DNA from 3 places in the Heyndrickxia acidicola genome. Region 3 is predicted to be linked to each of the others. Evidence: riboswitches for the same ligand, from Rfam matches in the RefSeq annotation. Region 3 holds a riboswitch; each other region holds the start of a gene.

Region 1 (2,270 bases), 210 kb from region 3:
AGGCGCTATTGATTATGTATTAAACTTTAAAATTGCTGAAAAACCGTTACTGCTTCTTTTGGTAGGTATCGTCTATGCAGTTATCTACTTTGTCATTTTCTATTTCCTAATCAAAAAACTGAATTTGAAAACACCTGGACGTGAAGATGAAGAGGATTTGGAAGAAGAAGGAATGGAAAGCGTTAGAGGAAATGATAAGTACGATATTATGGCTTCTCATTTTATTCAGGATATCGGCGGTAAAGGCAACATTACAAACATTGATAACTGTGCAACAAGGCTGCGTCTTGAGGTGAAGGATGCAGGAGCTGTTGACAGTTCGGCTTTAAAACGCCATGGCGCAAAAGGGTATATGAAAATTAATAATCGCAATATACAAATTATCGTGGGGACACATGTTGAGTTTGTCGCGGAGGCCATGAAACGAAATGAGGGAAATACAGTTCCTGTAAAGGATGAAACAGTGGTCGAAAATCTATCCGCACCGGTAAGTTCCGAGTCAAAAGCAGAATTCATCATGCCAATAGATGGTGAAATTGTATCACTCGAGATTGTTCCTGATGATGTTTTCTCCCAAAAAATGATGGGGGATGGTTTTGCGATTAATCCATCCGGCACGGTTCTGGTTTCTCCAGTAAATGGTACCGTTACAAGTGTATTTCCGACCAAGCATGCAATTGGCATTACAAGTGATGAGGGTGCAGAAATATTAATCCATATTGGGGTTGATACGGTAAAACTGAATGGAGAAGGTTTTACAGCGTATGTCAGCACAGGAGATAAGGTGAAAGTCGGCCAGCGCTTGGTAGAGGTTGATTTTGAAAGTTTAAAATCAAAAGTACCTTCAATTTTAACACCTATTATTTTTACAAATGCTGAATATGTGAATGTACTGGAATATAAGCATTATAAGCAAGGGGAAAAGGTGAAGATAGAATACAGGTAATGATTTTCTATTGACGAATGTGCTGTTCTTCTATATTCTATAAATAAAAATAAATGCCCGCGCACAAACGGGAGAGGTTCATAGCTGATACCCTCTATAAAAAACTATGGATACCTGAAATAAAGCCATATCCATAACGGATGTGGCTTTTCTTTTTATCCACATTTATGTTGGTTTACTACTAGAGATCTTCAGTTGAATGGGAAAAATATTCATTGAACCCTCTCATGAAATGTAAAGGTACATTTTGAAGGAGGACTTTTTTATGGCAGGAAGAACAGAAAAAGAAGGATTAAAGGATTTAACATTGTTAGGGAATCAAAATACTCAATATTCTTTTGCATATGCTCCGGAAGTATTGGAATCAGTAGATAATATGCATCCTGAGCGGGACTACTTTGTAAAGTTTAACTGTCCGGAATTCACAAGCCTGTGTCCAATTACGAGCCAGCCTGACTTTGCGACAATGTATATCAGCTATATCCCAAATCAAAAAATTGTGGAAAGCAAGTCCTTAAAGCTGTATTTATTTAGTTTCCGCAATCATGGCGATTTTCACGAGGACTGTGTAAATATCATTATGAACGATTTAATTAAGCTGCTTGACCCCCGTTATATTGAAGTATGGGGTAAGTTCACTCCTCGTGGGGGTATTTCCATCGATCCGTATTGCAATTATGGAAAGCCAGGTACAAAATACGAGAAGATGGCGGATCACAGGTTAATGAATCACGATATGTATCCAGAAAAAGTGGACAATCGTTAAAGAGTGAAGATGCCTCTCATACAGTGTGGGGAGCTTCAGATTCATTGTTTTATTTCCAATAAAAGCTTATTCGATAGAAAAAGCCTTTTCCCTATTTAAATTCTAGGGAAAAGGCTTTTTATTTCTCTCTGTTTTCCAGCAGGTTGATTATCGCTGGAGGCAAGTTGAACTGAATTTTAACTTACCATGCGTGTAATTCGCTTTTTCTTCCAAACCCATTGATAATACCCATATTGCAGCATGAGGCTCACAATAAAGGCAGCGGGATAACCAATCCAGATACCTTTAATACCGAGAGTGGTGTGAAAAGACAGGATATACGCAATAGGAACCTCAACAAGCCAAATGGAGATAACACTAAAAATTGTTGGCCATAACACAGTACCGCTCGCCCGCATGGTAGCCCCGATGATTTGCGTATTTCCAAAGATAAGATAGCTCCATAAAGTAATCATTAAAAGCTGTTGGGCGATATCAAGGGTAAGCTGGTTCGTTATAAACCACGCAAGAATGTCTTTTGAGAACAGGTAGACAAGTACGATGAGCACCCCGCCAATA
Region 2 (2,270 bases), 1.6 Mb from region 3:
TCTTGAAGTGCAGACTGCATTTTTTCAAATATCCAAACGACCATGTTTTCAGCCGTAGTATTCATGAGTGGTAGGGTTTCATTCAAGTATCGATGATCCAGATAAATTTCAATTTCCTTTTTCCAAATATCCTTAATATCACCAAAATCAATGACTAATCCCCGATAGTCAGTACAGCCGCTCACCCCAAATATGACTTTATAGGTATGGCCGTGAAGGTTTTTGCATTTCCCCTCATATTCATGTAGATGATGGGAGGCATCAAAAGTAAACTCTTTGCTCACGAGCACTCTCTTAGAGTGGTACTTCAGCTGCTCTTTTGTTATGTCTTTGTTGTATTTTTGCAAGTGATCCACTATGCGAAACTCAGTCATCTTACTTGCCTCCCCTGCTGGCCAAATAGTCTTCAAGCCCTCTTTGGCGAAGCTTGCATGCAGGGCATTCACCGCAACCGTCGGAAATAACGCCGTTGTAGCAGGTTAATGTTTTTTCACGAACAAATTGGAAAGCATCCAGTTGGTCTGCGAGCTCCCAGGTTTCTGCTTTGTTCAGCCACATTAATGGGGTATGGATGGCAAATTGCCCGTCCATCGCAAGATTTAATGTGACATTCATTGATTTTATAAACACATCCCTGCAGTCTGGATAGCCGCTGAAATCCGTCTCACACACACCAGTTACGATATGGTCAGCCTTGATTTGGCTTGCCAGAACTCCTGCGAAGGAAAGAAATAATAAATTACGTCCAGGTACAAAAGTGGATGGAAGTCCCCCTTCTTCACCATCTTTAACTTCAATATCCCCGCGGGTTAAAGCACTGGGTGCAAGCTGATTTAATAATGACATATCTAAAATATGATGCTTAACTCCCAGTTCTTTTGCAATATTTTGAGCACATTCTATTTCAAGACTATGCCTTTGATTGTAGTTGAATGTTACTGCTTCAACATAATCAAAATTTTTCATAGCCCAAAATAAACATGTGGTGCTGTCCTGCCCGCCGCTAAAAACGACTAGCGCTCGTTTGTTTTTCATTTCAAATACTCCTTTTAACAGAAAAACAGCACTACTAAGATAGCAGTGCTGTTCTCTTAGTTTTTTTGAGAGGGTAGCTAGAACCTCTTGCCGCCATTGCGGCTTCTTATTTTCCCTTTATACTATATCATACTCTTGGGTGAACGTTTAGATGACAGTATTTTCCGAAAATACACAATTGCTATTACCCCTATCTGCATTTTGGACTTGTGCTTACATCGGGAGACTAGTAAGCTGCTCCTGTAGTTATCTGGTCACTTTCGCTTTAAACAATATTCAATGTAAGTTGATTCCAATGCAGGTACTCACTCTTCATACTATGTTCAGAACCTTCCAGCCTACTAAGTTCTTTTTTATATCGTATCTCCCTTTAGAGTATAGCAGACTGTAAACATCGTTTTCTGTATGTTGTACTGTATTTCTAAGGGATTTAGTGGTACCCTTTCTCACCAAAAGGTTTGATTTGATCCATCCATTTTTCAAGAAGCTTTATTAATGCATATTTTTTATCAATATTGCCATTGTCGTCCTTTAACGTTTCTAAAATTTCAAAAGCAAATGCTTCCTTTCCATAGGTGTTCCATTCCTTTTGCAAAGCCTTGTTGGTTTCCGTCCCCATTTCAAGGGAGAATTTTTTTCCTGTAAGTGTTTTGAAATTTCGGGTGCTGCTAATATATACTTTATCATTTTCCAGATTTCTAATCTGATAAACGCCCGCTTCTATCTTGGCCTCTTTAAATTGCTGCTTCAGTTCCTTTTTTCGTTCCATTTGCTATACCCCTTTCTCAATTTTTAACCCAATATGCACTCCCGTCTGGCTTCCGGTCAATAAATTCATATTCTATGAGATAACGCCGGATAAGGACATAGTCATCAAATGCGGATTTTAATACTTCATTGAGTTCTTTTTCGTTATATTTTTGTTTAGGGTCCAATCGTTTCACGATTTCTCTGAGAACCACCCATCTGGCCTTTTCTTTTGGCGGAAAAGCTTTTAATAGTCCATTGATTCCGTTTGGAAAGAACTTTTGAATGATCTTCTCTGCTTCTGTTTCTGTAACGTTAAATCTTTCATCTACGTTTTTTGCTGTTTTAGGCAACGGCAGAATGGCTGGCCCTTGAAGATTATTTTCTTTTAATAGCTCCATTAAGGTAAGGAAAATTTTAGCCTGCCTCTCTTTTTCCTTCAGTGAAAAACGGTGGTTTCTGATGGTCGACGCACTTCCAATTCCAAG
Region 3 (2,270 bases):
ATTCTGGTGACGGCAACAGGGCTTCCCGCGGAAGTGAGTTCATTTGGATGGACCAATTGACCGGCTATGGTTTTGGAGATGACGGAATTACCACACACCACAGCCAGCATATCCTCATTACCCATTCCCATATGTGCGATCCCAGTGGAAGGGCACACAAAAAAGGCTTTTCAAATTCTAATGGTTTTGAAATTGATGATGGCTCTCAAAACGTTTGGCTTGTGAACAATTCTTCAGCACGCTGTTTTGGAGGCGTTGAAATCAAGGCACACCATAACTCTTCTGCAGCGAGTAATGTACAAATTATTGGACACTTTTCTTTCCATGATAATCGCTCTTATAATTTCCGCCATATAGGCCACCATTACAAGGAACATCCAGAATCCAAAACAGCCTACAATATCATGGCTACCAGTATTGTGGCGATGGCCCCTGTGTTTTCGGATCTTTATACTGATTCAAGTCCACGTGGGATGGTCATCTCTGCCTATCGAAATGTCGCAATCAATCATTTCACCTTAATTGGCGATCGGAATTATGATTATAAAAAAAATCCTGTTCTTGCTATACAATATCGTGCACAAAATATTAGGCTTCAGAATGTTTCATTTCGCGATTTTAGTACAGCAGGCACAGACCTGAAAGTATTCGGAGGAGACAATCATGCAGATCAGGTTATTCTTTCAAACATAACTATTGACCATTCCTCTCCCAAAGGAATTGATATTGGTGCAAACGTCCATGCATCGATCAAAAATGTAAAAGCTGACTGCGAACAAGGCGAATATGGAATGAAATCTGTAAATCCAGTGGCACACGCCTCGTCTCTCGAGATACAGGGATATAAGATTCCTATTTCAATAGCCGGAAAAACATCCAATAGAATCTTATAGGTGCATTGTTGTATTGACATGCCGTTTTAATGTACGATAAGATATTTTTTTGATCTTATTCCTCACGTGGTTCGAAACCATCCCACGTTAAAAAACTAAGGAGTGGAATCTTTCAATGAACACAAAAACACTTGCTGTAAACGGCATTGTGGCAGCTCTCTATGTTGTAATTTCTTTTATTATTCAGCCTATTGCCTTTGGCCGTTTCCAATTTCGCGTTCCCGAAATATTTAATCATCTGATTGTTTTCAATAAAAAATATTTCTTCGGAATCGTTATTGGCGTCTTTTTAGCCAATTTATTTTTCTCTCCAATGGTCGCTTATGATCTTGTTTTTGGAGTAGGACAGTCTGCCATATCTCTTTTAATCACGATGGCTACTTCCCGTTTTATCAAAACCACTTGGGCCAGGATGCTCGTAAACACTGTAGTGTTTACTATAACAATGTTCCTGATTGCACTGGAGCTTCATCTTGCCTTTCATCTCCCTTTTATAGCTACATGGCTTGTTACAGCTATCGGGGAATTTGCGGTATTGGTAATTGGGGCACCCATTATGTATTTAATTAATAAAAGAGTTGATTTTGAAAAAATCATAGAAGCCTAACAGCAGGCTGACTCAAAAAGGCTAACATCAAACGCCTTAGAGTCAGCTTTTTTTATACCTTTCCTTTTCTTGGACAGCCGAAAAGCATTTTTCTAAAGAAAGGAAGACAGTTTACTAGTTCTGTCTTTGTCCATTCTGATAACATAGAATGGAAGAATATGAGACGAGGTGACAGCATGGCAAAAAGAAAAGTAGTCATAACACAGAATATTGATGAAAACTATATCAATGCAATACGAGAGCTGCTGCAGGATTGGGAGGTTATAGCCGGAAAGGATTCTTCTATCTGGAGTAATCATATCAAGGATGCAGAAATCATTGTTGGCTGGAAGAAGGAACTAGCATCCAGTGTATCGGAACAGGAATCAAAGGTACGCTGGATTCAAACCTGGAGTGCGGGCGTTGATAGCCTTCCGCTCGAAAAGCTTGAAGCCAGAGACATCCAATTAACCAGCGCAAACGGCGTGCATGCTTATCCTATTTCTGAAACAATCTTTGCTTTAATGCTTTCACTAACAAGGAAGATTCCTGAATATGTTCGGAATCAACAAAAGAAAAAATGGGACCATAGCGGTCTGAAGCTAGAAATTCACGAAAAAACAATCGGCATTTTGGGAATCGGCGCTATTGGTAAAGAAACCGCTAAAATAGCAAAAGCATTTGGTATGAGGGTCATTGGTGTACGCAATTCCCTTAAAAATGAAGAAAATGTGGACAAAATAGCTGTGATGGATGAGCTTCATTCTGTACTGCCAGAATGTGATTATGTA

The links. Region 3 has a riboswitch for preQ1 ahead of A5N88_RS12445 (QueT transporter family protein). Riboswitches for the same ligand answer to the same signal wherever they lie in the genome.
Region 1: another riboswitch for preQ1. It lies ahead of queF (preQ(1) synthase); the one in region 3 lies ahead of A5N88_RS12445 (QueT transporter family protein).
Region 2: another riboswitch for preQ1. It lies ahead of queC (7-cyano-7-deazaguanine synthase QueC); the one in region 3 lies ahead of A5N88_RS12445 (QueT transporter family protein).

What each region holds. Positions count from the first base shown of each region.
Region 1 covers NZ_KV440953.1:2,870,817-2,873,086, reverse strand. The annotation lists gene nagE (N-acetylglucosamine-specific PTS transporter subunit IIBC) at 1-946, shown strand, start outside; PreQ1 riboswitch class I at 1,014-1,060, shown strand; gene queF (preQ(1) synthase) at 1,212-1,712, shown strand; gene A5N88_RS13450 (MATE family efflux transporter) at 1,889-2,270, opposite strand, start outside.
Region 2 covers NZ_KV440953.1:1,058,640-1,060,909, forward strand. The annotation lists gene queD (6-carboxytetrahydropterin synthase QueD) at 1-374, opposite strand, end outside; gene queC (7-cyano-7-deazaguanine synthase QueC) at 376-1,035, opposite strand; PreQ1 riboswitch class I at 1,086-1,128, opposite strand; gene A5N88_RS04980 (GIY-YIG nuclease family protein) at 1,466-1,804, opposite strand; gene A5N88_RS04985 (DUF2087 domain-containing protein) at 1,821-2,270, opposite strand, start outside.
Region 3 covers NZ_KV440953.1:2,660,730-2,662,999, forward strand. The annotation lists gene A5N88_RS12440 (glycosyl hydrolase family 28-related protein) at 1-893, shown strand, start outside; PreQ1 riboswitch class I at 954-998, shown strand; gene A5N88_RS12445 (QueT transporter family protein) at 1,009-1,500, shown strand; gene A5N88_RS12450 (D-2-hydroxyacid dehydrogenase) at 1,677-2,270, shown strand, end outside.